Regions from separate parts of the Kitasatospora sp. NPDC127121 genome, predicted to be linked through region 2. Evidence: riboswitches for the same ligand, from Rfam matches in the RefSeq annotation. Region 2 holds a riboswitch; the other holds the start of a gene.
What was found. A riboswitch is a leader RNA that binds a small molecule or an ion and turns the genes downstream of it on or off. The one in region 2 is predicted to bind thiamine pyrophosphate.
Positions count from the first base shown of each region.

Region 1: it holds a riboswitch for thiamine pyrophosphate, as region 2 does, so the genes downstream of both, ACFVHI_RS16945 (cytosine permease) here and thiO (glycine oxidase ThiO) in region 2, are expected to answer to the same signal.

Region 1 covers NZ_JBHXTQ010000029.1:40,428-55,074, forward strand. Annotated here, with positions in the region: gene ACFVHI_RS16895 (PAS domain-containing protein) at 1-685, shown strand, start outside; gene ACFVHI_RS16900 (long-chain fatty acid--CoA ligase) at 822-2,483, opposite strand; gene ACFVHI_RS16905 (glycoside hydrolase domain-containing protein) at 2,631-3,488, opposite strand; gene ACFVHI_RS16910 (DMT family transporter) at 3,641-4,705, shown strand; gene ACFVHI_RS16915 (pyridoxal 5'-phosphate synthase) at 4,763-5,548, opposite strand; gene ACFVHI_RS16920 (hypothetical protein) at 6,056-6,385, opposite strand; gene ACFVHI_RS16925 (FAD-binding oxidoreductase) at 6,810-8,174, opposite strand; gene ACFVHI_RS16930 (MerR family transcriptional regulator) at 8,287-9,114, opposite strand; tRNA gene ACFVHI_RS16935 (tRNA-Ser) at 9,233-9,320, opposite strand; gene ACFVHI_RS16940 (S1C family serine protease) at 9,384-11,207, opposite strand; TPP riboswitch at 11,511-11,658, shown strand; gene ACFVHI_RS16945 (cytosine permease) at 11,783-13,117, shown strand; gene ACFVHI_RS16950 (glycerophosphodiester phosphodiesterase) at 13,197-14,021, shown strand; gene ACFVHI_RS16955 (ATP-binding protein) at 14,327-14,647, shown strand, end outside.
Region 2 covers NZ_JBHXTQ010000008.1:3,392-18,038, forward strand. Annotated here, with positions in the region: gene ACFVHI_RS06940 (DUF4126 domain-containing protein) at 1-147, shown strand, start outside; gene ACFVHI_RS06945 (phytoene desaturase family protein) at 380-1,876, shown strand; gene ACFVHI_RS06950 (hypothetical protein) at 1,916-2,818, opposite strand; gene metF (methylenetetrahydrofolate reductase [NAD(P)H]) at 3,037-3,957, opposite strand; gene ACFVHI_RS06960 (polyprenyl synthetase family protein) at 4,164-5,270, shown strand; gene thiE (thiamine phosphate synthase) at 5,327-5,977, opposite strand; gene ACFVHI_RS06970 (Rv2175c family DNA-binding protein) at 5,977-6,342, opposite strand; gene ACFVHI_RS06975 (NAD(P)/FAD-dependent oxidoreductase) at 6,385-7,593, opposite strand; TPP riboswitch at 7,678-7,790, shown strand; gene thiO (glycine oxidase ThiO) at 7,794-8,969, shown strand; gene thiS (sulfur carrier protein ThiS) at 8,966-9,235, shown strand; gene ACFVHI_RS06990 (thiazole synthase) at 9,237-10,034, shown strand; gene pknB (Stk1 family PASTA domain-containing Ser/Thr kinase) at 10,154-11,932, shown strand; gene ACFVHI_RS07000 (molybdopterin-dependent oxidoreductase) at 11,980-12,609, opposite strand; gene bfr (bacterioferritin) at 12,831-13,310, shown strand; gene ACFVHI_RS07010 (bacterioferritin-associated ferredoxin) at 13,355-13,648, opposite strand; gene ACFVHI_RS07015 (class II 3-deoxy-7-phosphoheptulonate synthase) at 13,846-14,647, opposite strand, start outside.

The sequences.
Region 1 (14,647 bases), on a different contig from region 2:
GCAGGCGCTCCAGGAACGCGGCTACCGCCCGGTGATCGTCCGCTCCCGCGAGGAGGTGGACGCCCAGGTCGCCGGCTTCCCCGCGGCGCTCTTCGTCGACCCGCTGACCAGCCCGATCACCCGCACCGCGCTGCAGTCGCTGCGCACCGCCGCGCTCAACAGCCGCGTCCCCGTGCTGGTCACCGCCGGTCTCGGCCAGGCCACCCGGGACGCCGCGTACGGCGCCGACCCGGCCGTGCTGCTGCGCGCCCTCGCGCCGCGCGACGGCGAGCACCACGCCCCGCGCGTCCTGCTGGTCGAGGGCGACCCGGACATCGCCGCCGCCATGATCAGCAGCCTGGAGCGGCGCGGCATGCACGTCGAGCACGCGGTGGACGAGAACGACGCCGTCGCCCGGGCCAGCAGCGTGCAGCCCAACCTGGTGGTGATGGACCTGCTCCAGATCCGCCGCCGCCGGGTCGGCCTGCTGGACTGGCTGCGCGCCAACGACCGGCTGCACCGCACCCCGCTGGTGGTCTACACCTCGGTGGACCTCGACCCGCGCGAACTGCCCCGGCTGCGCACCGGCGAGACGGTGCTGTTCCTCGCCGAGCGCTCGACCAGCGCCGACGTCCAGTCCCGGATCGTCGACCTGCTCGGGCGGATCGGCGCGATGGGCGAGGCGGGCGTCGCCGCGGCGGGCTGACCGCGCCCTGACGCCGAAGGTCCGGCGAGATCCGCCAGGCACGCGCCTAGGGCCGGCGAGATCCACCCGGCACGCGCCGAGGGCCGGCCACCCCGCTGGAACGGGGGTGGCCGGCCCTCGGCGGTCGGGCGGGCGGCTACTCCTTGCCGAGCACCGTCACGTCCAGTTCGTCCGCCGCGTAGCTGGCGCGGATCACCTTCTTGTCGAACTTGCCGACCGAGGTCTTCGGCACCGACTCGACGATCGACCAGCGCTCCGGCAGCTGCCAGGAGGCGATCCGCCCGGCCAGGAAGGCCCGCAGCTCGCTCAGCCCGGCCGTGGCACCCGGGCGCAGCACGACCGTGGCCAGCGGGCGCTCGCCCCACTTCTCGTCCGGGACGGCGACCACGGCGGCCTCGGCCACCTCGGGGTGGGCCATCAACTGGTTCTCCAGTTCGACCGAGGAGATCCACTCGCCGCCGGACTTGATCACGTCCTTGGCCCGGTCGGTGAGGGTCAGGTAGCCGTCGGCGGTGATGGTGCCGACGTCGCCGGTGCGCAGCCAGCCGTCCTCGGAGAACTTGTCGTCCGGCCGGACCGGGTCCTGCCCGGCACCGCCGTAGTAGGCCCCGGCGATCCACGGGCCGCGCACCTCCAGCTCGCCCGCCGCGACGCCGTCGTGCGGCATCCGCTCACCGGACGGGCCGACCAGCCGGGCCTCGACGGAGGCCGGGAAGATGCCCTGGGTGACGCGGTAGGGCCACTCCTCCTCCGGGGTGAGGCCGCCGGGCGGCTGGGCGAAGGAGCCGAGCGGCGAGGTCTCGGTCATGCCCCAGGCGTGCAGCACGCGGATGCCGTGGCGCTCCTCGAAGCCCTTCATCAGCGAGGGCGGGCAGGCGCTGCCGCCGATGACCACCATGCGCAGGCTGGAGGTGTCGTAGTCGCCCGCGTCGAGCTCGTCCAGCAGGCCGCTCCAGATGGTCGGGACGGCGGCGCCGACGGTGGGCCGGACGGCGGCGATCATCTCGGCCATCGGCTTGGGCTGGAGGAAACGATCCGGCATGAGCAGGTTGGCGCCGGACATGAAGGCGGCGTGCGGGATGCCCCAGGCGTTCACGTGGAACATCGGGACCACCGGCAGCGCGGTGTCGCGCGGGGTGAAGGCGAAGTTGTCGCCGGTGTTGACCTGGAGGCAGTGCAGGTACACCGAGCGGTGGCTGTAGAGCACGCCCTTCGGGTCCCCGGTGGTGCCGGAGGTGTAGCAGAGCACGGCGGCCTCGCGCTCGTCGAGGTCGCTGCGCCACGGGTAGGCGGTGGGCCGGCCGGCGATCAGCTCCTCGTAGTCGTGCACGGTGCCCGGGAAGCCGGCCAGCAGCGAGCGGTCGGCGGGGCCGTTCACCACGATGTGCCGGAGCGTCGGGGCGAGGTCCGGCAGGACGGCGGCGAGCAGCGGGAGCACGCTGCCGTCCACGATCACCGCGTGGTCGGCGGCGTGGTTGACGATGAACGACAGCTGGTGGGCGGGCAGCCGCAGGTTGAGCGTGTGCAGCACGGACCCCATGGCGGGGACGGCGAGGTACGCCTCCAGGTGGACCGAGTTGTTCCACATCAGGGTCGCGACCCGGTCGTCCCCGGTCACCCCCAGTTCGTCGCGGAGCGCGTGGGCGAGCTGCGCGGCCCGCGCCCCCACCTCGGCGTACGTCCGCACGACCGGCCCGGTGCCGTCCCAGGTGGTGACGGTGGACCGGCCGTGGATGGTGGACCCGTGCTCCAGAATCCGGGCGACGGTGAGCGGGACGTCCTGCATCGTGCTGAACACGGGTCCTCCTTGACCTGGCGGCACTGGCGGCTGCGCCTGCGGCACCTACCGGGCGGTAATGCGCGCGGACGTGCCCGATTGTGCCGCCCCGCCCCACCCGCTGTCAGTATCCCGGCCCCGTTGCCCGGATCACGGATCGGCGACGCGTCAGCCGGCGGTCGGGCCGTCGACGTGGTTGCGGTCGATCGTGAGGGCGGCGCCGCCGTAGGTCTCCTCGACGTTGCCGCGGTACTGGTGGACGCGCTGGTGGTCGCCCCAGAGGCCGGAGCCGAGGGCGCCGGAATCGGCGGTGTCGGCCCGGTCGTCCCAGCGGGCGTACCAGAGGGCGTCGGGCAGCGGGAAGCTGCCGGCCCGGGCGGCGGCGGCCAGGTCGGCGATGCCGGAGTCGAGGCTGGAGTAGAAGCCGGAGCGGTAGCCGGCGGCGTGCAGGGCCTGGGTCCAGCCGACGGCGAAGTCGACCACGGCCTGGCCGCAGGCGGGGTCGTGCATCGGGTAGGCCTCGATGTCGAGGTAGACCGGGCCGCCCTTGCCGAATCCGAGCGAGCCCATCGCGTGGACGGCTTCGGTGGCCTCGTCCCGGCCCTGCTCGACCGCGTGGGCGGGGTCGATCCGGCGCGGCTTGCGGGCGAGTTCGCTGCACGGCGCCTGGAGCCCGACGTGGGCCGGCAGGAAGCGCCAGCCCAGTGCGCGGGCCTGGCGCACCCACTCGGCGGTGAGCCGGGGCTGGCCGCAGCCGCGCTGGGCGCCGCTGACGTAGATGCCGAGCGCGCCGTACGGGGAGACCCCGTGCCAGGCCCGCAGGGTGTCGAGGGGCGGCGCGGTGCAGGCGTCGAAGGCGGGGCCGGTGAAGTCGTCGTGGATCCTGGGCGGGCCGAACCGGTCGGGCAGGGTGAGGGCCCGGATGCGGGGAAGGGCGGCGGCCCCGGCGCTCACGCCCGTCCCGTCGGTGGCCAGCAGGAGCACGAGGGAGGCGGCGAGCAGGGCCGCGGGGCGGAGATAGCGCACCCGCCCTTGCTACTGACGGACCATCGGACGAATGCGGCAACCACGCCGGGCGCACCGGGCGAGCCCACCCTTTCGGCCGCACCCGTCCACATCCGTCCCGATAGTTGTAACGAGCTTGCCCGTTCATCACTCCTTACGGCAAACTCGCCCATATGCCCAGCTCCCATCCCAGCGAAACCACCGCCCCGATGCCGGCTGCCGCCGTCGCCGAGGCGCTTGCCATGCCGCCCGCCCCCCAGGGCGAGCCCGCCGGCGAGCGGGGCAGCTGGCGACGAGGCGGGACACCCGGCTCCACGGCACCGCCCGACGCGCCCCCCGGCCGGCCCACCGGCCGACTCCCGAAGGTCCTGCGGCGCCCGGAGAGGATCCCGGCGCCGCTTCTCTGTCTGACCGCGATGTTCCTGGTGCAGACCGGGATCGCCCTGTCCAAGCCGCTGTTCGGCCCGCTCGGGGTCAGCGGCACCACCTTCCTGCGGCTGGGCTTCGCGGCGGTCATCCTGCTCGCCGTCACCCGGCCCCGGCTGCGCGACAAGCGCCCGCGCGACCTCGCCGCGGCGGCCCTGCTGGGCGTGGCCTCGGCCGGGATGACCTTCCTGTTCGCCGGGGCGATCGACCGGCTGCCGATGGGCACCGCCGCGACCATCGAGTTCCTCGGCCCGCTCGCGGTCGCCCTGGTCTTCGCCCGGCGCGCCAGCCACCTGCTCTGGGCGCTGCTCGCCGCCGGCGGCGTCGTCCTGCTGACCCTGCTCGGCGAGGGCGGCGACGGGGGCGGGCTCGACCCGGTCGGCCTGCTCTACGCCTTCGGGGCCGCCGCCTGCTACGCCGCGTACATCCTGTTCACCGACAAGGTCGGCGCCGCCTTCCAGGGCTTCCAGGGCCTGGCGGTGTCGATGACGGTCGGCGCGCTCGCCCTGGCGCCGTTCGGGCTCGGCCAGGCCTGGGACGGGCTGACCGCGCCCGGCGCCTCGCCGCTGGGACTGCTGGCCGCGGTGGCCGGGGTGTCGCTGCTGCTGCCGGTGATCCCGTACGCGCTGGAGATGACCGCGCTGCGGCGGATGCCGCAGCGGGTGTTCAGCGTGCTGGTCAGCCTGGAGCCGGCGGTCAGCGCGCTGGTCGGCCTGGTGGTGCTCGGCCAGCTGCTGGGCGTGCCGCAGCTGGCCGGGATCGGCTGTGTGGTGGCGGCCAGCGTGGGAGCCACGCTGACCGGGCGGCGGTAGGGCCGCACGGCGGCGGGGCCCGGCCAGGCCGGGCCGGGCCCTTGGGCCGTCAGACCGTTACGGCCACAGCAGGGTGCGCGACCACTCCGGGGTCCGGACCGGGCCGGTGCGGGTGTAGCGCAGCCGGACGTGCCGGCGCTGCGCGTCGCCCTGCCAGTACTCCACCTCGTGCGCCCACAGGGTGTAGACCGCGTGCCCGGCCGCGACCGCGTCCGGAGTGGCCTCCAGCCGGCGGCGGGCGACGGCGACGGCCTCGTCGTACTCGGCGAGCGAGGCCATCGGCTCGCTCTGCCGCCCGACCAGCGCGCCGACCCGGGCATCCGGGGAACGGGTGGCGAACTCGGCGGCGGCGACCAGGTCGGCGGCCCGCTCGACGGTGCCGCGAACCCGCACCTGGCGGCCCAGCTGGGGCCAGTAGACGGTCAGCGCGGCGGCCGGGTGGTCGGCCAGCTGGCGGCCCTTGGGGCTGTCGGCGGCGGCGGAGAAGACCCAGCCGGTGCCGGACGCGTCGACGTCGCGCAGCACCAGCACCCGGGCGTCCGGCAGGCCGTCCGCGTCGACCGTGGAGAGGGTGACCACCTGCGGGTCCGGCACGCCGGCGGCCAGCGCGGTGGCGAGCCAGTCCACGAACAGCGGGCCGGGCTCGGCGGGCGCGGCCTCGGCGTCGAAGGTCGGCAGCGGGCGGGCCATCGGCGGGCGGCCGAGCAGCAGCTCGGGCACGGACTTCGGCTCGGGCCGGTGCTCGGCCGGCTCCCGGCGGGCGTCCGGCCCGGGTCGCGGATCCGGCTCCGGTGCAGGCCAGGCCTCGCCCGGGCCGGTCAGGCCCTCCTCCTCCGCCGCCATCGCGCGCCCTCTCTTCCGGTTGCCGCGGTCGCCGCCCCGGCCGGGCCGTGGTTCCCGGGCCCGGGCACGTGGTGCGCTGTCGGAGCGCAACCGTACCGCCGAGCACCGACGGCTCCGGGCGCGGGCCCTCGCTGGACGCGTTCGGGGCGTCCGGGCGGGCCTCGGCGGGCGGTCCCGAGCGGAGTCGGCGGTGCCGGGCAGCCGGCGATGTCGGCGGTGCCGGACAGCTGGCGGTGCCGGACAGCTGGCGGTGCCGGGCAGCCGGCGACGAGCGGGCCCGTGCGGTTCGCGCCCGGCTCCGGACGCACTCGTGGGCGGTGCCGATGGCGGCACCGCCCACGAGGCCGGCTTCACGGCGACCCTTTCCGCTGGCCGGTCATGCGCTGTTCTGATCCGCGCCCGGGCGGGAATTCCGCCCGGAGACTGGTTCGAGCCCCTCCGCGAGCGCTCAGCTCACCCGCGGCCGCCCACCTCCGGCGCCCCCGCCGTCGGTGGTGCCCGATCGGATCAGTGGAAGATCGGGGCGAACACGACGTTGATGTTCTTGTTGGACTGCCCGGCCAGGATGGTGCCCGCGTTGTCCTTCACCGCGAGGGTGTTGTTCTGGTTCGAGGCGCCGGCGCCGGTGGCGGTCTGCTGGGTGGAGATGTAGTTGCCGTCGACCCCGCCGAAGACGTTGCCCGTGCCGACGTTGGACACCACGCCGGCGTTGGAACCGGCGGCGGCGCCCGCACCGTTGTCGGCGGCCGCAGCGCCGGCCCCGGCCAGCAGCAGGCCGGCCGCGAGCGGGGCGGCGAGCAGGAGTCCGGCCACCCGGCGGGTGTGGATGCGAGCCATGAGAGCCTCCAAGAAGCTGTAAATCGTGCAATTGTCGAGCAAGGGGTGCGGGAGTTCGCCGGCCAGACGAACACCTGCTGGCTGCGACGCCGAGAGACAGACTTCCGCAACAAATCGACAAAGCACTAGTCGGCGGGGCAGTTTTCGCCCGTTAGCGTGATATCCACCCGGGCTGCGCATAACGGACCGAAAATCGGACAGTGCGCCGACACACCTCTCTGAGCTGGCACTTTGCCCGAACGGCGACCTCTCGGAGGACCCTCCAGGTAGGGCGCTTCGCCATCACGCGAACCACCAGGCGCACCACCCCGGCGCAGGAAAATCAGGAAACGCGCCCCCAAAAAGTTCGACTACCCTCCCATGTCGACTTTTCCGGCCATTCTCAGGCCATCGGAAAGTCGTACTGGAATAGGGGGAAATACCATCAGACCATCTTGCCCGGGTTCATGATTCCCAACGGATCGAAGACCGCCTTCAGCTGTCGCTGGAGGTCCAGCGCGACCGGCCCCAGCTCGCGTGCCAGCCAGTCCCGCTTGAGCAGCCCCACCCCGTGCTCCCCGGTGATCGTGCCGCCCAGCTCCAGCCCCAGCGCCATGATCTCGTCGAAGGAGCGCTGCGCCCGCGCAGCCTGCTCCTCGTCCGAGCCGTCGAAGATCACGATCGGGTGGGTGTTGCCGTCCCCGGCGTGGCTGACCACCCCGATGGTCAGCGCGTGTCGCTCGGCGATCGCCGCCACACCGTTCAGCATCTCGGCCAGCCGGGAGCGCGGCACCGCCACGTCGTCGATCATCGTGGTGCCCAACCGGTCCAGCGCGGGCAGCGCCAGTCGCCGGGCCTCCAGCAGCAGCTGCGACTCCGCCTCGTCCTCGGCCGGCACCACCTCGGTCGCCCCGGCCTCCCGGCAGAGCTCCGCCACCCGCGCCAGCCCGGCCTCCCGGTCCGGCCCGTCGAAGGCCACCAGCAGCAGCGCCCGGGTCGTCTCCGGCAGCCCCATCCGCCCCAGGTCGTTGACCGCCCGCACGCTGACCGCATCCATCAGCTCCATCAGCGACGGGGTCAGGCCGCGCGCCATCACCTCGCAGACGGCCGCGCCCGCCGCGTCCGCGCTCGGGAACTCCGCCGCCAGCGCCAGCTGCGGCGCCGGCGCGGGCCGCAGCGCGAGCACCGCCCGGACCACCACGCCCAGCGTGCCCTCCGAGCCGACCAGCAGCCGGGTCAGGTCGTACCCGGCCACGCCCTTGGCCGTCCGGCGCCCGGTGGACAGCAGCCGCCCGTCCGCCAGCACCACGTCCAGGCCGAGCACGTACTCGCTGGTGACGCCGTACTTCACGCAGCAGAGCCCGCCCGCGCCGGTGCCGATGTTGCCGCCGATCGTGCAGGACTCCCAGCTGGACGGGTCCGGCGGGTACGAAAGCCCCAACTCCTCTGCTGCTCGGGACAGTTCGGCGTTCACCACGCCGGGTTCGACCACCGCGATCCGGTTCACCGGGTCGAGCTCCAGGATCCGGTTCAACTTCACCATCGACAGCACGATGCAGCCGTCCACGGCGTTCGCCGCCCCCGACAGCCCGGTCCGCGCCCCCTGCGGCACCACCGGCACCCGCAGCGCGGTGGCGGTGCGCAGCACGTGCTGCACCTGCTCGACCGTCTCCGGGAACACCACCACGGCGGGCGCACCGGCGGCGCAGAAGCCGGCCATGTCATAGCGGTAGGCGGCGGTCACGTCCGGATCCACCACCACCGCCCCGGCCGGAAGGCCCTGCGCCAGTCGGTCCGTCAGGTCACCCATCGCCGCCTCCACTCGCCGCCCGCCGCCTCCACCGCACTCTGCCCGCCCGCCGGAGGCCCGGCAAGTGGGCCCCGGCGGGATCTGCGGGGCGTGGACCTCGGCCGGGCAGGGCCTACCGGCGGACCACCGGCTCCTGGAACTCCGTGACCCACCGCGCCGGGTCGTCCGGGCACTCCAGGTAGAGCTCCCGGGCGTAGCCGGCCGAGCGGTAGCCGTTCGCGTCGATGAAGCGGGCCAGCTCCTGGAAGCTCCCCATCGCCTCGTCCATCGAGCCGCGGTGCACAACCGTCGCCGCCTCCTCGATCGGCGGCAGGTCGAGCACCGCGAAGCCGTACCAGCCCGGCTCCACCGCCGGCCCGACCGGGACGGCCACCCGGATCAGCACCGTGCCCTCGCCCTCCGGCACGTCCTCGTACCGGGCGACGGACGGGCCCGCCTCGGCGATCCCGGCCTCGGCCAGCCGCCGGCACAGCTCCGCGAACAGCGGGCCGATCACCGGTCCGATGTCCTCCGGCTCGTAACTCGCGGCCACCGCGGTCAGTTCGGCCACCCGGACGGACGGCACCCGCTTCAGCACGACGTCGTGTGCGGACATGGTCCCCTCGCTCTCGATCGTCCGGAGCCTCGCCTCCACCCTGGTCAGCCGCTGCTCGTCCGCGGCGATCGCCTCGGCGAGTTGGGCCCGGCGCAGCCGCAGCATCCCGCGCAGTTCGGCCGCGTCCACCTGCTCGTCCAGGACGGCCCGCACCTGCTGCAGCGTGAAGCCGAGCTCCTTGAGCGCGATCACCCGGTTGAGCCGGGCGAGTTGGGACGCCTCGTAGGACCGGTACCCGCTGACCGGGTCCACCCTGGCGGGCCGCAGCAGCCCGATCGCGTCGTAGTGGCGCAGCATCCGCACCGACACCCGGCCGTGGCTGGCGAAGTCTCCGATGTTCAACATGGTGCCCCCACTCCACCCCCTGCCACCGTGTCAGGGTCAACCCCCGCCGGCCGCAAACGCGAAAGGCGGGTGCCGAGTGATCTCGGCACCCGCCCTGAGCAGGTGGTTCTCCAACCAGCGGAGAGCGTGGGATTCGAACCCACGGTACGGGGTCACCGCACGACAGTTTTCAAGACTGTTCCCTTAGGCCGCTCGGGCAGCTCTCCAGGCGGAGGTCAGCCTAACGGGTCCGGCGGGGTTCGGTGCACACCGTTTCGTGCGGGTGGGGGTCAGCTGTCGCCGTCCCGCTGGCCGAGGGTGACCTTGGTGTTGAACTGCTGGCCGTTGCGGGTGTACTCGACGTCGACGGTCTCGCCGGGCTTGTGCGTCCAGATCCGGCTGACCAGGGCGGGGCCGTTGTCGATCGGGACTCCGCCGAGCTTGGTGATGACGTCGCCCGGCTTGAGACCGGCCTTGTCGGCGGCGCCGCCGGGGGTGACGGCCGGCTGGCCCTGGATGTCGCGGGTCTGGATCTGCGCGCCGTCGCCCTTGTAGTCGTCGTTGCGCAGCACGTCGAGCTTGGCGTAGACCGGCTTGCCGGTCTTGATCAGGGTGTCGGCGACCCACTTGGCCTGGTTGATCGGGATGGCGAAGCCGAGGCCGATGCTGCCGGCCCGGCCGTTGGCGGAGGCGTTGGACTGGATCGCCGAGTTGATGCCGATCACCGAGCCGCTGGAGTCGAGCAGCGGGCCGCCGGAGTTGCCGGGGTTGATCGAGGCGTCGGTCTGCAGGGCGTTCATGTAGGAGGACTGGCCGCCGGTCTCGTCGCCGGAGGCGACCGGGCGGTCCTTGGCGCTGACGATGCCGCTGGTGACGGTGGACTCCAGGCCGTACGGCGCACCGATCGCGACGGTGGCGTCACCGACGTTGACCTTGTCGGAGTCGGCCAGCGGAAGCGGGGCCAGCTTGCTCTTCGGCGGGTTGTCGATCTTGATCACGGCGACGTCGTAGCCCTCGGCGTGGCCCAGCACGGACGCGTTGTAGGACGTGCCGTCGGCGAACTTGACGGTCAGTTTGCCGCCGTTGAGGGTCGGCGCGACCACGTGGTTGTTGGTGAGGATGTGGCCCTCGGTGTCGAAGACGAAGCCGGTGCCGGTGCCCGACTCGCCGTTGCCCTGCGCCTTGATGGTGACGACGCTGGGCAGCGCCTTCTGCGCGATGCCGGCGATCGAGCCGGGGGCGGGCTCGTTCTTCTGGGTGTTGCTGGCCTGGACGGTGGTGCTGCGGTGGTCGTCGGCGCTGTTGGTGCGGTCGTTGCGGTCCGCGACGGTCACGCCGAGCGCCCCGCCGGCCACGCCGGCGACCAGCGCGACGGCGGCGATCAGGGCGACCAGGCCGCCGCGCTTCTTGCGCGGGCCGCCGGGGCCGCCGGGGTAGTCGGCCGGGTAGCCGAGCGGTCCGGCCGGGCCGCCCGGGTAGCCCGCGCCGCCGCCGGCGTCGTGGGCGGCGCCCCAGCCGCCGAGCGGCTGGCCGGCGCCGAACGGGTGGTGGCCGGGCGCGGGGTGCGCGGCGGGCGCGCCGGGGGCGGCCGGGGTGCCGTACGGGTCGTGCGGGCCGGCGGCGGGGACGCCGTGGGCCGGGGTGGCGTACGGGTTGGCACCCGGCGGCAGGGCCGGGCTCTCGGCGACGGGTGCGACAGGTGCGACGGGTGCCGCCGGCGCGGCCGGGACCGGCGGGGCGGGCGGCAGGACCGGCGGCGGCGCGTCGATGTAGCCGGTGGCGGCGTCGACCGGGGCGGCCGGCGCGTCGGCGACCGGCGCGGCCGGGGCCTGCGGGGCCGTCTCCGGCGCGGGGACCTTGGTGAAGGCCACGGTGGGCTGGTACCCGCCCTCGGCCGGAACACCATCGGTCGGCGCGCCTTCGGTCGGCGCGGCCTCAGCCGGTGCGGCCTCGGCGGCCGGCGCGGCCGCGGGCTCGGGGACCCGGCCGAAGGCCAGTGTCGGCTGGTGCCCGCCCGAGGCGTGGCCGTCGGAAGCGGGAACAGCCGCCGCCTGGCCGCCCGAGGGCTGCTCCCCCTGCGGCCCGGTGGGCCCAACCTCGCGCTCGGTGCTCACGAACGACCTCCATAGCTGACAGAACCAAGGACCATAGTTTTTCGTACTGCCGATTCGATTGCCGTAAGGACCCCTCTGAATAACTCATAAGAATCCTTAGCCGCCGCCGACAGCCGGGCCGCCGACCAGGCTGTCCTGCGCCGACGACCGAGCCGGCGACCGAGCCGACGAGCAACTCGACGGCCGAACCGGCGACCAGGCCGACGACCGGAGGCTCCCCCACCTCCGCCGGACGTCCCGCGATGCGGGCCGCACACCCCGTGGCCTTGGCGTTCACCCCCGGGCCGGTTAGCCTGTCGCTCACAACTGACACGCGGGAGCTTGGACCGACCAGGCTGAGAGTGCGCTGGTCGACCGTACGCCACGGGATCGTGGGCGGACCGTCGAGGGGGCGCAGACCGCCGGAACCTGTCCGGGTAATGCCGGCGTAGGGAGTATCGGCCATGTCGCCTGCTTCGCCATCCTCTTCTTCGGGCGCGCCCGCGTCCAAGGGTTTCCCCGAACCGTCCCCGACCGCTCACGACGGTGACAGCGGTGACAGCGGTCTCCCGGGCCCCACCGACACGGCGACCGCCGTGCTGGACCGCCCGGAGCGTGCCGAGGCGCCGCTCGTACTGGACACCGAGCCGCCGCGCACGCTGCGCTTCCGGGACCACTTCGCGCTCTGGATGAACCTGGGCGTCAGCCTGATCGGCTTCTCCACCGCCGCGACCGTGCTCGGAGCCAAGGGCAGCGAGCTGTCGCTGGCCGCCGCGGTGACCGCGATCGTGGCCGGCACCGTGGTCGGCACCGCGATGCTCGGCGTGGCCGCGCTGATCGGGGCCCGTACCGGTGCGCCCGCGATGGCGAACCTGCGCGGGCTGTTCGGCACCCGGCTGTCGTACGTCCCGACGGTGCTGAACATCGTCCAGTGCGTCGGCTGGGGCGTGTTCGAGCTGCTGACGATCGCGGCGGGCGCGCAGACCGTCGCCCACACCGACGGCTACCGCTGGCTGTTCGTGCTCCTGGCGGGCGCGCTGACCACCGCGCTGACCATCTGGCCGCTGGGCTCGATCGCGGTGCTGCGCCGCTTCGTGGCCGGTGCGGTCGCCGTCGCGATGGTGTACTTCACCGTCCAGTTGGGCCGCCAGGGGGTGCCCGACCCGGGCGCCGGCAACTGGCACGGCTTCCTGGGCGCCACCGACGCGATGATCGCGGTGTCGATCTCCTTCGTCCCGTTGGCCGCCGACTACACCCGGCACTCGCGCACCGCGCGCTCGGCGTTCTGGGGCAGCTTCTCCGGCTACACGATCGCCCAGGTCTGGTGCTACGTGCTCGGCCTGATGGCCCTGCTGCAGTCCGACGGCGACCCGAACAGGATCTTCGACTCCTTCCTCGGCGTCTGGGCCGGCTGGCTGTTCCTGCTGGTGCTGGTGCTGCGCGAGACGGACCAGTCCTTCGCCAACGTGTACTCGACCGCGATGTCGGTGCAGAACCTGCTGCCGAAGGTGGACCGCCGGGTGCTGACCGGCGGGATCGGCCTGCTGATCACCGTGCTGGCGCTGCAGATCGACAAGTTCACCGACACCTACACCAACTTCCTCGGCCTGATCGGCTCGGTCTTCGTGCCGCTGCTGGCGGTGCTGGCGGTGGACTACTTCTTCGGCGCCGGCCGGTACGGCTGGAACCTCTCCGCCGACGCGCCCTCGCGCCGCCTGATGCTGCTGCCATGGGTGCTGGGCTTCGCGGTCTACCAGTTCATCGCGCCGACCGCGGTGGCCGGCTGGTGGACGGACTTCTGGACCTCCGCCCAGGACGCCCTGCACTTCACCCCGCAGGAGTGGACGTCGGCCTCGCTGTTCGCCTTCCTGGTGCCGGCCCTGGTCACCTGGGCGCTCACCCCGCTGACCCGCAGGGCGGCGCGGAGCTGACCGACCGGCACCGAAGACGGCCCCGCGGATTGGGGCCGTCTTCGCCTGCGCGTCACTTCCGCCGCCTATCGTGGGGCCCGTGACCAGCACAGACCCGTCCTCGACGGCGGCGCGCACCACGCCGCCCGTCCAGGTGATCGCCCACCGCGGTTCCTCGCACGCCCTGCCCGAGCACACCCTGGCGGCGTACCGGCGCGCGCTCGACGAGGGCGCGGACGCGGTCGAGTGCGACGTCCGGCTGACCGCCGACGGCGAGCTGGTCTGCGTGCACGACCGCCGGATCGGCCGGGTCTCCAACGGCCAGGGCACCGTCTCGGCGATGACGCTGGCCGAGCTGGAGGCGTACGACTTCGGCGCCTGGAAGACCGGCCGCCCCAGCACCGACCCCGAGCTGCGCGGCGTGCTGCGGCTGGAGCGGCTGCTGGAGCTGGTGGTGGACTGCGGCCGCCCGGTGGACCTGGCGATCGAGACCAAGCACCCGGTGCGCTACCGCGGCCGGGTGGAGGCCGAGCTGCTGCGGACGCTCGAACGCTTCAAGATCGGCGCGAACCGGGAGGGCGAGCGCCCCTCGGCCCGGATCATGAGCTTCTCCTCGGTGGGGCTGGACCGGGTGGCGGCCTCGGCGCCGGAGTACCGGCGGGTGTTCCTGTTCGAACGGACCCTGCCGCTGCTCGGCCGGCTGCGCCCGGGCTCCCCGCTGCCGGGCGGGGCGCGGATCGCCGGGCCGGGCATCGACCTGGTGCGGGCCCGCCCGCAGCTGGTGACGCGGCTGCGCGAGCTGGGGCACGAGGTGCACGTGTGGACCGTGGACGAACCGGCCGACGTGGAACTGTGCCTGGAGCTCGGGGTGTCCGCGATCATCACCAACCGGCCCGCCGAGGTCCTGGCGCAGCTCGGGCGGTGATCCGCCGTCGGGCGGCGGGCCGCCCGCAAATCCACCCGCAAAGCCCGGACACAACCTGATCGTTCTGGTCGGCAGTCAAACCTTCCGGGCCCGTTATTGCCGGAATTCATGCACCGGGGCGACGCAGGGTGAGCACGGAATGACCTCAGGTCCACCCTCGGTCGCAATCGCTTGAAATGTCCTCGCGGGATCGTCCGGCGGTCGTTTCCGACGCATTACCAAGGGGCATCTCTCCCTCGGCATACGCTGAAGGAGGTCCGGGGGTGGCGTTGATGGTGGCGCGTGAAGTGCCGACTTCATCGACCATGGCAGTGCCGCACGGCCCGGCGAGTGTCGGGGTCGCACGGCGCCGACTGCGTCGAGATCTCGGCGACCGGCAGATACCGGAGCCGGTCATTGATGATGCCGTATTGATCCTTTCCGAACTGCTGAGCAACGCCTGTCGGTACGCCCGTCCGCTCGGCCCGCTGCGGGCCCTGGGGCGCGGCGCGCGGGCCGAGGTGGTGGACCAGCTGCTGGTCGGTGTCCCCTCCGGAACGCACCCCGCACCGGGCGGCCGGGAGCGCGAGGAGCACGGGAGCGGAACGGACGGCGGCGTGCTGGTCCGCTGGCAGCTGCACGCCGAC
Region 2 (14,647 bases):
CTCGCCGTCGGCCTGCTGCTGGTCTGGTTCGCGGTCAACCGGATCCGCGCCTTCCGGGCCCGCCGCCGCGAACGCCGCGCCGCCCGCGACGCCCGGTCCGCCGCCCGCGAACAGGAGGCGGACCGGCCGTACGTCCCACGGCGCTGAGGACGGCGCCCGCCGGGCCCGGCCCGGCCCAGGTCACGGCCCAGGTCACGGCCCAGGGCGTGTCTGACAATTCGCGTCGGATCAGCGCGCGGCGTTGGGCGCCCGGCTGGGCGTGCCGGCGAAGCGTCCTCGTACTGGGCCGTACTTGGACGTTTCGCCGGTGCGTCCAGGCGGGATGCCCGGCGTCGCGCGCCCGGCGGGAATTGTCAGACACGCCCTAGGATCAGGTGCCATGGCACGGATCGTCATCATCGGCGCAGGAATGAGCGGGCTCGCGGCGGCCTCCAGGCTGGCCACCCTCGGACACCGGGTGACGGTCTGCGAGGCCGGCGGCACGTACGGGGGCATGGTCGGCCGGTACGAGCGCGACGGCTTCGCCTTCGACACCGGCCCCGGCCTGCTGACCCTCCCGGCCGTCTACCGCGACCTCGCGCTGAAGACCGGCAAGGAGCCGCTGGAACAGCTCGTCGACCTCGCCCCGGTGGACCCGGAGAGCCGGCACCTGTTCCCGGACGGCACCGCCGTCAGCCTGCCCAACGCCTCCCGCGGCGGCGTCAGCCAGGCCCTGGACGCCGCCTTCGGCGCCGGCTCGGGCGCCCGCTGGAGCGCGGTCATGAACCACGGCCGGACGGTCTGGGAGGCCACCCGCCGCCCGCTCCTGGAGGAGCCGCTCCCGGCCGACCGGTCGCCGCTGCACACCGACCCCTACCCCGTCCCGCCCCGGCGCGGCCTGCTCGCCCGGCTCGGCCGGCCCCGCCCGTGGACCCTCGCCGACGTCGCCGCCCGCGAACTCGGCGGCCACCCCGGCCTCACCGCGCTGCTGGCGGAGCACGCCCTGCGCTTCGGCCTGCCCCCCGGCTCCGCCCCCGCCGGGGCCACCGTGCTGCCGTACATGGAGCAGTCCTTCGGCGTCTGGTACGTCCGGGGCGGCCTGCGGGCCCTGGCGGACGCGGTGCACCGGCGCTGCGAGCTGCGCAAGGTGGAGTTCCGCTTCGACACCCCGGTCACCGAGGTGCTGGTCGAGGACGGCCGGGCCTGCGGCGTCGACACCCCGGGCGGCCGGATCGACGCGGACCTGGTGGTCTCCTCGATGGACGCCAGGACCCTGTTCCGTGACGGTCTCGCCCGGTGGCCGGAGCTCGGACCCGGCCACGGGGAGCCGTCCGAGGTGCCCGGCCGGTTCAGCGTGCTGCTCGCGCTGCGCGGCGCCCGGCCGGCCGGCACCCCGCACCGGACGGTGGTGCACGCCGCCGACCCGGCGGCCGAGCGGGACGCCCTGACCCTCTCGGCCCCGCCCTGCGAACGCCCCACCCTCCAGGTGCTGCGCCCGGACGATCCCTCGCTGCGCCCCGACGACGCGCACGAGAGCGTGGTGCTGACCGCGACCGTCCCCGCCCAGGGCGACGTCGACTGGACGGCGCCCGGGGTCGCCGAGCACTACGCGGACCAGCTGCTGGCGCACGCCGACGCCGCCGGCCTGGGCCTGCGCGAACGGGTGCTGTGGCGGGTCGTGCGCACCCCGGACGACACCCGCCGGGAGACCGGCGCCCTCGGCGGGTCGGTCCCCCGCCCCGCGCTCGCCGGAGACGGCGGCGGATGGCTCCAGCCCGCCAACGAGTCGCCCGTCCCCGGCCTCTACCTGATCGGCGGAGCGGCCCACCCCGGCGGCGGACTGGCCCGGACCGGCATGTCCGCCTGCATCGCCGCCAACCTGATCGGCCCGGCTTAGGTCCGGCCGGACAGGGCCTAGCGGCCCTGGCGCCGGAACTCAGCCCTGGGGCCAGGTGTTCTGCTGCTGGTAGCCGTACGTGTGGTCGTAGGACTGCTGCTGCGGGATGCCCTGGGGGTGCTGGCCCGGCTGCTGGCCGGGGTGCTGCTCCAGGTGTTGCTCGGGGTGCTGCTGCGGGGTCTGCCACTGCTGCTGGGGGTGCTGCTCCCAGCCGGGCTGCTGCTGCGGGTAGGACTGGTACTGGTCCTGCTGCGGGTAGCCGTTGTACGGGTCGGGCTGCTGGGGGTAGGCCCCGTAGCCCTGGTCGTAGGCGAAGGCGGGCTGCTGCTGGCTCTGCCACTGCTGCTGCTCGTAGGCCGGCTGCGGCTGGGCGGCGTTGTCGTAGCCGGACTGGTAGGCCTCGGCGTAGGGGTCGTGCGGCGCCTGCTGCTGCTCGTAGTAGGCGGGCGCGTAGACGCCGTCCTGGGCGAGTTCCTGCATCTCGAAGGCGGCGGTCTGCTCGACCTCGGGGACGTCCTCGGCAACCGGGGCAAGGACGGGGGCGGCGACCGGGGCCTCCTCGACGGCGCTGACCTCGCCGATCCGCTTCTCGGTGGCCTCGACCGCGGCCACGGCGGCCGCGCCGCCGGTGAGGGCGCCGAGCAGGGGCACCTTGGCGAGCGGGCCGGGCAGCGAGCCGTCGGCCTTGCGCAGCGACCAGCCGGCCCGGTAGCCGCGCTTGACGGAGAGGGTGACGAAGGTCTGGCCGGCCGCGAAGAGGGCGGCGCCGGCGCCGATCACCGGGACGGAGCCGAGCACCATGCCGGCGGCCACTCCGAGGAAGCCGACCAGGGCGAGGGCCCGCCAGTGCAGCGGGGCCCGGTTCTGCAGCAGGACCTCGGCGACCAGCCAGAGCGCCACCACCGCCAACGCGACGTACAGCAGCAGGTATCCGATGCCCATCCGCCCGCTACCTCCAGTCGCGTGCCCGCGCTCGCCGCGCGTGTGCGGCGACTGTACCGGTTCAACGGCCGGGGTACCGCATCGCGTTCCCGCCGGTCGCGGCCGGGGCGCACACGACCGAGCCCGTCACCGTCGGGGCGGTGACGGGCCGGTGAACGTCCGGGCTCGCGGGCCCCGGTCTGCCCGGGGCAGGGCCCCGACGGGGCGCCGGGCGGGGCCTACGCGTGGCGCTGGTGCAGGCCGAGGTTCTGGTAGATCTCCAGCGTCGCCGTGGAGTGGTTGAGCGTGATGAAGTGCAGGCCCGGCGCGCCCTCGGCGAGGAGGCGTTCGGCCATCGCGGTGGCGTGTTCCATGCCGATCGCGCGCAGCGCCGCCGGGTCGTCGACGGCGGCCCGCAGCCGGGCCTCCAGGTCGGCGGGGAAGGCGGAGCCGCTCAGCTGGGGGAAGCGTTCCAGCTGCTTGGCGTTGGTGACCGGCATGATCTCCGGGATGATCGGCGTCTCGCAGCCGGCGGCGGTGACCCGGTCGCGCAGCCGCAGGTAGTCGTCGACCTCGAAGAACATCTGGGTGATCGCGTAGTCGGCGCCCGCCCGGACCTTGCCGACGAAGTGCCGGATGTCCTCGTCCCAGTCGGTGGAGCGCGGGTGCATGTTCGGCGAGGCGGCGACGCCGACGCAGAAGTCGCCGATGCCCTTGATCAGCTCGACCAGCTCGTACGCGTACGTGACGCCGTCGGGGTGCTTGACCCATTCGCCCATCGGGTCGCCGGGCGGGTCCCCCCGGACGGCGAGGACGTTGCGCACGCCCTGGTCGGCGTACTGGCCGATGATGTTGCGCAGCTCGGCGATCGAGTGGTCGACGGCGGTCAGGTGGGCGACCGGGGTCAGCGTGGTCTCGGTGGCGATCCGGCCGACGATGTTGACGGTGCGCTCGCGCGAGGAGCCGCCCGCGCCGTACGTCATGCAGACGAAGTTGGGGTCCAGCGGTTCGAGCCGGCGGATGGCGTCCCAGAGTCTCTGCTCGCCGACCTCGGTGCGCGGGGGCATGAACTCGAAGGAGAAGGACCGCTTTCCGGCTGCCAGGAGTTCGCGGACCGTCAGTGCGCGGTCCGGTCTGGTGGAAGCGATGCCGAGTGCCATGCTGGCAGGTTATCGGGCGTTCGAAGGGGCCGGACAACTCGGTACCACGGATTGAGACAAGCGGTGGACGATACTCCGTCCGTGGTCCGACGAATTCCGACCGGCGCTCGAAGCCCGCGCCCGCCGGCCCGCACGCCGGCTCGCACATCCGTTCCCAGTCGCCCCGCTACGCTTGCTGCACCCCAGCGAACCAGCGGAGCCTCATCGTGACCTCGTCCAGCAACCGGCCGGCCAACCCCATAGACGTGGAGGACGTCCGCGCGCGCGTCAACGCCGCCCTCGCCGCGTTCATGGACGGCCAGTCCGCCCTGTTGGACAAGATCTCCCCGCAGCTCGTGCCCGCCGCCGACGCCCTGCGCGACTTCCTGCTGGACGGCGGCAAGCGGCTGCGCCCGGCCTTCTGCTACTGGGGCTGGCGCGGCGCCGGCGGCCCGGCCGGCGGCGAGGGTATCGCGAACGCGGCGGCCGCGCTGGAACTGCTCCAGGCGAGCGCCCTGGTGCACGACGACCTGATGGACCGCAGCGACACCCGCCGCGGCCTGCCCTCGATCCACCGCCGCTTCGAGGCGCTGCACCGGGCGAACGGCTGGCGCGGCGACCGCGAGCAGTACGGCGCCTCGGCGGCGGTGCTGCTCGGCGACCTGCTGCTGATCTGGTGCGACGAGCTGTTCCTGCGCTCGGGCCTGGAGCCGGCCGCCGTGCTGGCCGCCAAGCCGGTGTTCGACCTGATGCGCACCGAGGTCATGGTCGGCCAGTACCTGGACGTCCTGGAGCCGGTGGCCGGCGACTCCGCCGACGAGGGCGCGCTCGACCGGGCGCAGACGGTGCTGCACTACAAGTCGGCGAAGTACACGATCGAGCGCCCCCTCCAGGTCGGCGCGCTGCTGGCCGGGGCCGGCCCGGAGCTGGTGGCGGCGCTGGGGGCGTTCGGGCTGCCGCTGGGCGAGGCCTTCCAGCTGCGGGACGACCTGCTCGGCGTCTTCGGCGATCCGGCGGTCACCGGCAAGCCGGCCGGGGACGACCTGCGCGAGGGCAAGCGCACCCTGCTGGTGGCGCACGCGATGCGGGGCCTGCCGGCCGCCGACGCCCGGCACCTGGACGAGCGGCTCGGCGCGCCAAACCTGGTGCCCGAGGAGGTCGCCGGGCTGCGCGACCTGGTGGCCCGCAGCGGCGCGCCCGAGCGGGTGGAGCGCCGGATCGACGAGCTGATGCGGCAGTCCCTGGCCGCGCTGGAGGCGGCGCCGCTGGCCGACGAGCAGGCCCGCACGGTGCTGCTGGCCCTGGCCGAGGCCGCCACCGTCCGCAAGTACTGAGATCCGCACGCAAGAGGATCCGCAGGTACGGAGAACGGTGACGGCCCCCGGGGCCGTCAGGCCGAGCGCACCCGCCGGGCGAGCTCGGCGGCGGCGGCCTGCGGGTCGTCCGCGGCCGTGATGGCGCGGACCACGACGATCCGGCGGGCGCCGGCGGCCAGCACCTCGTCGAGGTTGCCGAGGTCGATGCCGCCGATGGCGAACCACGGCCGGTCGGTGCTCTGCTTCGCCGCGTACGAGACCAGGCCCAGGCCCGGCGCCGGGCGGCCCGGCTTGGTCGGGGTCGGCCAGACCGGGCCGGTGCAGAAGTAGTCCACGCCGGGCTCGGCGACCGCCGCGTCCACCTCGGACTCGGCGTGGCAGGACCGGCCGATCAGCACCTCGTCGCCGAGGATCGCCCGGGCGGCCGGCACCGGCAGGTCGTCCTGCCCGAGGTGCAGCACGTCCGGCCGGGCCGCGTGCGCGACGTCGGCGCGGTCGTTGACGGCCAGCAGCTTGCCGTGGCGGCGGCAGGCGTCCGCGAAGACCTCCAGGGCCTCCAGTTCCTGCTTGGCCTCCAGGCCCTTGTCCCGGAGCTGGACGATGTCCACCCCGCCCGCCAGCGCCGCGTCCAGGAACTGGGCGAGGTCGCCCTGCTCCCGGCGGGCGTCGGTGCACAGGTACAGCCGGGCGTCGGCCAGCCGCCGGCGCGGCGTGTCCGCCGCCATCAGATCAGCATCGCCTGGGCGCGCCGCTTGACCTCGGTGCCGCGGTTCTCCTGCAGCGCCTGGATCGGGCTGCCGGGCAGCGACGGGTCCTCGGTGAAGAGCCACTCCAGGATCTCCACGTCGTTGTAACCGCAGTCGCGCAGCACGGTCAGGGTGCCGGACAGGTGCTTGACCAGCCCCTGGCCGTCGATGAACGCCGCAGGGACCTGCAGCGACTTGTTGGGGCCCCGCCGGACGGCGATCAGCCCGCCGGTGCGGACCAGGTCGCGCACCTCGGTGACGCGCACCCCCCACTGCTCCGAGATGTCGGGCAGGTACATCCACTCGGAAACCAGGGCTTCAATCTTGCTTTCAATCTCACTCACGCCACCAGACTGCCACCTCCACAGCCCCCCGCGCACCAGCCGCTACCCCGCGACCGCCGACTTCAGCGGCACCGAGGGGTCCGCCGCGCGGGCCCGGTCCAGCGCGGTGCCGCGCTCGATCAGCCGGCGGCCCTGGGTCAGATCGCGCGGCCGGTCGACGGCCAGCAGCGCGCTCGGCACCCCGTCGCGCAGCCAGAGCACCGTCCAGGAGGCGTCCTGCGGGCCGCCCCGCCACAGCAGTTCGTCGCCCTCGGCGTGCCGCCCGGCGTACTGGACCATCCGGCCGAACTGCTCCGACCAGAAGTACGGCACCGGGTCGTACGGCGGCGCGTCCGCGCCGAGGACGGCGGCCGCCGCGGCCTCGCCGGACTGCAACGCGTGGTCCCAGTGCTGGACGGCCAGCCGGGCGCCGGAGCGGGCGGACGGGTAGCTGACGCAGTCCCCGGCCGCGAAGACGCCGGGCAGGCCGGTGCGCAGCCGCCCGTCCACCAGGACGGCGCCGGTGCCGTCCAGCTCGACACCGGAACCGGCCAGCCAGCCCGTCGCGGGCCGGGCGCCGACGCCGACCACGACCTCGTCGGCGGGCAGGTGCGAGCCGTCCGCGAGCAGCACCGCGCCCTCCTCGACGGCGGCCACGCCGACCCCGCAGCGCAGGTCGACACCGGCCTCGGCGTACCAGGCGGCCATCGCCGAACCGACCTCGGCCGGCAGCGCGCCGGGGACGGGCGCCGGGCCCGCCTCGACCACCGTCACCTCGCAGCCGGCCGCGCGGGCGGCAGTGGACACCTCGGCGCCGATCCAGCCCGCGCCGACCAGCACCAGCCGCAGGCCGGGCCGCAGCAGGGCGCGCAGCGCCAGCGCGTCGTCCAGGGTGTGCAGCAGGTGCGCGCGCTCGGCACCGGGCAGGGCGCGCGGGGTGGCGCCGGTGGCGATCACCAGGGCGTCGTACGGGAGGTCGCCGGCGTCGGTGTGCAGCACGCCGGGGGTGAGGCCGGTGGCGCGGCGGCCGGTGAGCAGCTCGATGCCCAGGTGCGGGTAGTCGATGTCCAGGGTGGTGGCGTCGGCCTTGCCGAGCAGCACGTCCTTGGAGAGCGGCGGCCGGTCGTACGGCGCGTGCGGCTCCTCCCCGACCAGCGTGATCCGCCCCCGCCAGCCGCCCTGCCGCAGCTTCAGGGCGCACTGCGCCCCGGCCAGCCCGGCCCCGACGACGACCACCTGATCCGTTGCGTTCAGCTCTGCCACGCCCGTCACTGTACTCAGCGCCCTGCCGGGGCCACCGGCCCGTCCACCCCGCGTACGGGCCTTCGGCCGGGCCCGCCCCCGGCGTTATGGTGGGGGCACCATCACGGGAGCCCGGCGTACCGGGCTGAGAGGCGGGCTGGCACGGCCCGCGACCGTCCGAACCTGATCCGGGTCATTCCGGCGAAGGGAGAAGAGCAGCCTTGTCACGCTTGCCCGAGGAAACCCACGCCGACGTGCTGGTGATCGGTGGGGGCATCATCGGCCTCGCCGTCGCCTGGCGCGCCGCGCAGCGCGGGTTGCGGAACATCGTCGTGGTCGACCCCTCCCCCGGCGGCGGGGCGGCCGGGGTCGCGGCCGGGATGCTCGCCCCGGTCACCGAGCTGCAGTACGGGGAGGAGCCGCTGCTGCGCCTCGGCATGGCCTCCAACCAGCGGTACGGGGACTTCGCCGCCGAGCTCACCGAGGCGAGCGGCGGCCTGGACACCGGGTACCGCCGGTGCGGCACGATCGCCGTCGCGCTGGACTCCGACGACCGCGAGGAACTGCGCGAGCTGCACGCCTTCCACCAGCGGCTCGGCCTGGACTCGGCCTGGCTGACCGGCCGGGAGGCCCGCAGGCTGGAGCCGATGCTCGCCCCCGGCGTGCGCGGCGGCCTGCACGTCGCGGACGACCACCAGGTGGATCCCCGCCGGCTGCTGACCGCCCTGGTGGCCGCCTGCGAGCTCGCCGGGGTCGTGGTCCACCGTGCCGAGGCCGTCGGGCTGCTGGTCGAGGGCGACCGCGCGGTCGGCGCCCGGCTCGGCACCGGCGAGACCCGGAGGGCCGACCAGGTGGTGCTCGCGGCCGGCCCGCACAGCCACCGGCTGCCCGGACTGCCGGAGGGCGTGCTGCCGGCCGTCCGCCCGGTGAAGGGGCAGATCCTGCGGCTGCGGATCCCCGAGACGTACCGGCCGTTCCTGTCCCGCAACGTCCGCGCGGTGGTGCGCGGACAGCACCTGTACCTGGTGCCCCGGGAGAACGGCGAGCTGGTGATCGGCGCGACCACCGAGGAGCAGGGCTACGACACCACCGTCACCGCCGGCGGGGTGTACGAACTGCTGCGCGACGCCCACGAGTTGGTGCCGGGCATCACCGAACTCCCGCTGCTGGAGACCTCGGCCGGGCTGCGGCCCGGCTCGCCGGACAACGCCCCGCTGCTGGGCCCGACCGCGCTGCCAGGGCTGGTCGCCGCCACCGGCCACTACCGCAACGGCGTGCTGCTCACCCCGGTGACCGCCGACCTGCTCGCCGAGTACCTGGCGACCGGCGAACTCCCCGAGCTCGCACAGCCGTTCACACCCACCCGGTTCTCCCCCGACCGCTCCACCACGAAGGCCTCCGCATGACCGAGATCGCACCACCCCAGACCACGCCGGCCCAGACCACGCCGGCCCGGACCGCACCGGCCGAGATCGCGCTGACCGTCAACGGCGAGCCCCGCCGGGTGTCCACCACGACCACCCTCGCAGAGGTCGTGGCCACCCTCAGCGCCGCCCACAGCGGCGTCGCCGCCGCCCTCAACGAGGCCGTGGTGCCGCGCAGTTCGTGGCCGGCCACGGAACTGTCGGCGGGCGACCGGATCGAGATCCTCACCGCCGTCCAGGGAGGCTGACATGGCCGACGACCTGCTGACCATCGCCGGGGCGTCCTTCGGCTCCCGGCTGATCATGGGCACCGGCGGCGCACCCAGCCTGGAGATCCTCGAACGGGCACTGCTGGCCTCCGGCACCGAGCTGACCACCGTGGCGATGCGCCGGGTCGACGCCGGCACCCAGGGCTCCGTCCTGGACGTGCTGACCCGCAACGGCATCCGGGTGCTGCCCAACACGGCGGGCTGCTTCACCGCCGGGGAGGCCGTGCTGACCGCCCGGCTGGCCCGCGAGGCGCTCGGCACCGACTGGGTGAAGCTGGAGGTGATCGCCGACGAGCGGACCCTCCTGCCGGACCCGATCGAGCTGCTGGACGCCGCCGAGACCCTGGTCGACGACGGCTTCACGGTGCTGCCGTACACCAACGACGACCCGGTGCTGGCGCGCAAGCTGGAGGACGTCGGCTGCGCGGCGATCATGCCGCTGGGCTCGCCGATCGGCTCCGGCCTGGGCATCCGCAACCCGCACAACTTCCAGCTGATCGTGGAGGGCGCGGGCGTCCCGGTGATCCTGGACGCGGGCGCCGGCACCGCCTCGGACGTCGCGCTGGCGATGGAGCTGGGCTGCGCGGCGGTGATGCTCGCCTCCGCGGTGACCAGGGCGCAGGACCCGGTGCTGATGGCCGAGGCGATGCGGCACGCCGCCGAGGCGGGCCGGTTCGCCCACCGGGCCGGCCGCATCCCGCGCCGGTTCCACGCCGAGGCCTCCTCGGCGATGGCCGGCCGGGCGGAGCTGGACACCCGCGAGCACCCGGCGTTCTGACACCGGGACGCCCGGCACCCGCCCGCGTGTGCCGTGTCACAAACCGGGCACAGCCGGGCCCGGAGGCGATGTCCTCCGGGCCCCGCTGCCGCCTGCGGCCCTAGACTCTCCGGGTGGACATGGCACTGCACGACCCCCTGATCGGTACCCTGCTCGACGGCCGGTACCGGGTCGAGCAGCGCATCGCGACCGGCGGGATGTCCACCGTCTACAAGAGCACCGACACCCGGCTGGACCGGGTCGTCGCCCTCAAGGTGATGCACCCCGCGCTGGCCGGGGACGACGGCTTCACCGCCCGGTTCATCCGCGAGGCCAAGGCCGTCGCCCGGCTCTCCCACCCGAACGTGGTGAACGTCTTCGACCAGGGCGCGGACGGCGCGAACGTCTTCCTCGCCATGGAGTACGTGCCCGGCCGCACCCTGCGGGACCTGCTGCGCGACCGCGGCGCACTGTCCGTACGGGCCGCGCTGGACGTGCTGGAGCCGGTGCTGGCCGCCCTCGGCGCCGCCCACCGGGCCGGGCTGGTGCACCGGGACGTCAAGCCCGAGAACGTGCTGATCACCGAGGACGGGCTGGTCAAGGTCGCCGACTTCGGCCTGGTCCGGGTCCTCGGCACCGCCGACGGCGCGCCCACCTCGACCAGCACCGCGACCGGCGGCACGGTCCTCGGCACCGTCTCCTACCTGGCCCCCGAGCAGATCCTCCCGGACGCCCCCACCGACCAGCGGGTCGACGTCTACGCGGCCGGCATCCTGCTCTACGAGATGCTCACCGGCCGCCGCCCGCACACCGGCGACAACCCCGTCCAGGTCATGTACAAGCACCTGCACGAGGACGTCCCCGCCCCCTCGCTGATCGCCCCGGCCGTCGGCCCCGGGCTGGACGCCATAGTGGCCGGCGCCTGCGCCCGGACGGCCGAGGCCCGCCCGTACGACGCGGTCGAACTGCTCGCCGCCCTCCAGCGGCTCCGCCGCACGCTCACCCCCGCCGAGCTGGACGCCGAGCCGCCGGCCTCCACCCGGCCCAGCCCGCGCTACCCGACCAGCGAGCCGACCTCGGTGATCCAGCCGCCGACGGGGCCCGTCGACGCCGCGGCGCCGGAGCCCACCAGCGTGCTGGACGTGCCGGCGGAGCTGCTGGACCAGCTGCTGGTCGAGCCGCGCCCGTACGACGAGCCGACCCCGGTGCGCGGGCGCCGGCCCGGCCTGCTGCGCCGCCTCCCCCGCAAGCCGCTGATCTGGGCGGCCGCGCTGACCGCCCTGGTGCTGGCGGTCGGCGGCGCGACGTACGGGCTGTCCGAGGGGCTGTACGGGCCGGTGCCCGGCGTGCTCGGCAAGGACCGGGCCGAGGCCCAGCGGATCCTGGACAAGGACGGCATGCACGGCCGCTTCGTCGAGGCGTTCAGCGAGAGCGTCCCGGCCGGGCAGGTGATCGCCACCGACCCCGGGGTGGGTGCGCGGACCCGCAAGAGCGACACCGTGACGGTCACCGTCTCCAGGGGCCCCAAGCGGATCGCGGTGCCGGACCTGACCGGGAAGACCGCCGACCAGGCCGCCGACGCGCTGACCGCGGCCCAGCTGACCAGGGGCGGCGTGACCGGGACGTACGACGACACCGTGCCGGAGGGCGTGGTGATCAGCAGTTCGCCGGCGGCCGGGCAGCTGCTCCGGGAGAACACCGCGGTCTCGCTGGTGGTCAGCAAGGGCATGGTGCCCGTCCCTGACGTCACCGGGATGAGCAAGGACGACGCGGCGAAGGCGCTCCAGGCGGCCGGCTTCACGATGCAGACCAGCGGGGTCAACCTGTTCGGCACGGGCAAGGTGTCCGGCCAGTCCCCGGCGGCCGGCGAGCGGCACCCGCAGCACACCGCGGTGACGGTCAACTTCCCCTTCTTCTAAGGGGATCCCTCGCTTCTGAGGGGATTCCTCCGAACGTCGGTCCGCCCTCAGCGCAGCGGGCCGTCGCCCGGCTCCTCCTGGTGGGAGTAGCGCTGCTCGCGCCACGGGTCGGCGAGGTTGTGGTAGCCGCGCTCCTCCCAGAAGCCCCGGCGGTCGGCCCGCATGTACTCCACCGCGCGGACCCACTTGGGGCCCTTCCAGGCGTACAGCCCGGGGACGATCAGCCGGACGGGGAAGCCGTGCTCGGCGGTCAGCGGCTCGCCGTTGCGGTGGGTGGCGAAGATCGTCCGCGGGTCGGCGAAGTCGGCCAGCCGCAGGTTGGCGCTGTAGCCGTACTCGGCCCAGACCATCACGTGGGTGACGCCGGGCGCGGGGGGCTCCAGGTCGAGGAGGGCGGCGGCCGGCACGCCCGACCACTCGTTGCCGAGCAGCGTGAACTTGGTGACGCAGTGCAGGTCGGCGACGACGGTGGTGCGCGGCAGGGCGTGGAAGGCCTCGAAGTCCCAGCTGTGCTTCTCCGCCGAGGCGGTCGCGCCGAACACCTGGAGGTCCCAGGTCAGCGGTTTGAAGCGGGGTACGGGCCCGTAGTGCAGGGCGGGCCAGCCGCGCTGCACGCGCTGCCCCGGGGGGAGCCTCGGGTCAGACGGCGGAAGCGGTTCTTGTTCGGACTGACCCATGACTCCATGGTGACAGACGGCGGTCGACGCGCCGTGCGCGCCCCTTGGCGCGGCCACGCGCCCCATCCCCAAGAACCGGTGGTCGAGCCCGTATCAGCTCAAATCGGATATTCCGAAACATGTCCTAGTGAGTGTGAACTTACTGGAATTTCCTCCCATTTCGATGCCAGGATGCGCAGCGCAGGAGTCACAACAGGCCGTAGCGCAGGGAGGCACCAGCCATGCAGGGCGACCCAGAGGTCATCGAGTTCCTCAACGAGCAGCTCACCGCGGAGCTCACCGCGATCAACCAGTACTTCCTGCACGCCAAGATGCAGGAGAACTTCGGCTGGACGAAGCTCGCCAAGTACACCCGGCACGAGTCCTTCGACGAGATGAAGCACGCCGAGACCCTCACCGACCGGATCCTCTTCCTGGACGGGCTGCCGAACTACCAGCGGCTGTTCCACGTCCGGATCGGCCAGACGGTCAAGGAGATGTTCGAGGCGGACCGCCAGATCGAGGTCGAGGCGATCGACCGGCTGAAGCGCGGGATCGTCGTGATGCGCGCCAAGAACGACGTCACCTCGGCGAACATCTTCGAGGACATCCTGGCCGACGAGGAGCACCACATCGACTACCTCGACACCCAGCTGGAGCTCCTGGAGAAGCTCGGCGAGGCGCTCTACCTCGCCCAGGTGATCGAGCAGCCGGAGTCCTGAGCCCTCAAGGCCGAGCCCTCAGGCCGAGTCCTCAGGCCGAGTCCTCAGGCCGCGCGCAGCGGGGCGACCAGGGCCGGGGCGGCGGGAGCCGCGGCGGCCACCGGCGCGGGCGCGGCCTGGGCCTGCGGGTCGGCCAGGCCGAGCTTCGCGGCGAGGCGGGCGGTCGGGCAGGGCCGGGCGCCGTGCTCGCCGAGCAGGGCCTGGATCCGTCGGACGCAGGACCCGCAGTCGGTGCCGGCCTTGCAGCCCCGGGCGATCTGACGCGGGGTCTCGGCACCGGCGTCGATCGCCTTCTTCACCTGGTCCTCGGTGACCGCATGGCACATGCACACGTACATCGCGGACTCTCCAGGGTGGTGCGGCGCCGACCGGCGGAACGATCTTGACTAAGGCTTGCCTTACTTCACTAAGCCTCACCTTACCCGGCGATCCGGGTACGAAAAAGCCCCTCCGGGCTCGGGGACCCCGAATCCGGAGGGGCTTTCGTCACATTCGTTCACCGGTGACCCGCCGGCGGCGGCTCACCCGTGGCAGCTCACTGGCCGCGGTACATCTCCGCCACCAGGAACGCCAGGTCCAGCGACTGGCTGCGGTTGAGCCGCGGGTCGCAGGCCGTCTCGTAGCGCTGGTGCAGGTCGTCGACCAGCACCTCGTCGCCACCGCCGACGCACTCGGTCACGTCGTCGCCGGTCAGCTCCACGTGGATGCCGCCCGGGTGGGTGCCCAGCGCGCGGTGCACCTCGAAGAAGCCCTTGACCTCGTCGAGCACGTCGTCGAAGCTGCGGGTCTTGTGGCCGCTGGAGGCCTCGAAGGTGTTGCCGTGCATCGGGTCGCAGATCCACACCGGCTGGGCGCCGGACGCGGTGACCTTCTCCACCAGGGTGGGCAGGTGGTCGCGGACCTTGCCCGCGCCCATCCGGGTGATGAAGGTGAGGCGGCCCGGCTCGCGCTCCGGGTCCAGCTTCTCGATCAGGGTCAGTGCCTCGTCGACCGAGGTGGTCGGGCCGAGCTTGACGCCGATCGGGTTGCGGACCTTCGAGGCGAACTCGATGTGCGCGTGGTCCAGCTGGCGGGTGCGCTCACCGATCCACACCATGTGGCCGGAGACGTCGTACAGCTCGCCGGTGCGCGAGTCCACGCGGGTCAGCGCGGTCTCGTAGTCGAGGATCAGCGCCTCGTGCGAGGAGAAGAACTCGACGGTCTTGAACTCCTCCGGCGCCACACCGCAGGCGTTCATGAACGCCAGGGCGTTGTCGATCTCCCGGGCGAGCTGCTCGTAGCGCTGGCCGGCCGGCGAGTTGCGCACGAAGTCCTGGTTCCAGGCGTGCACCTGGCGC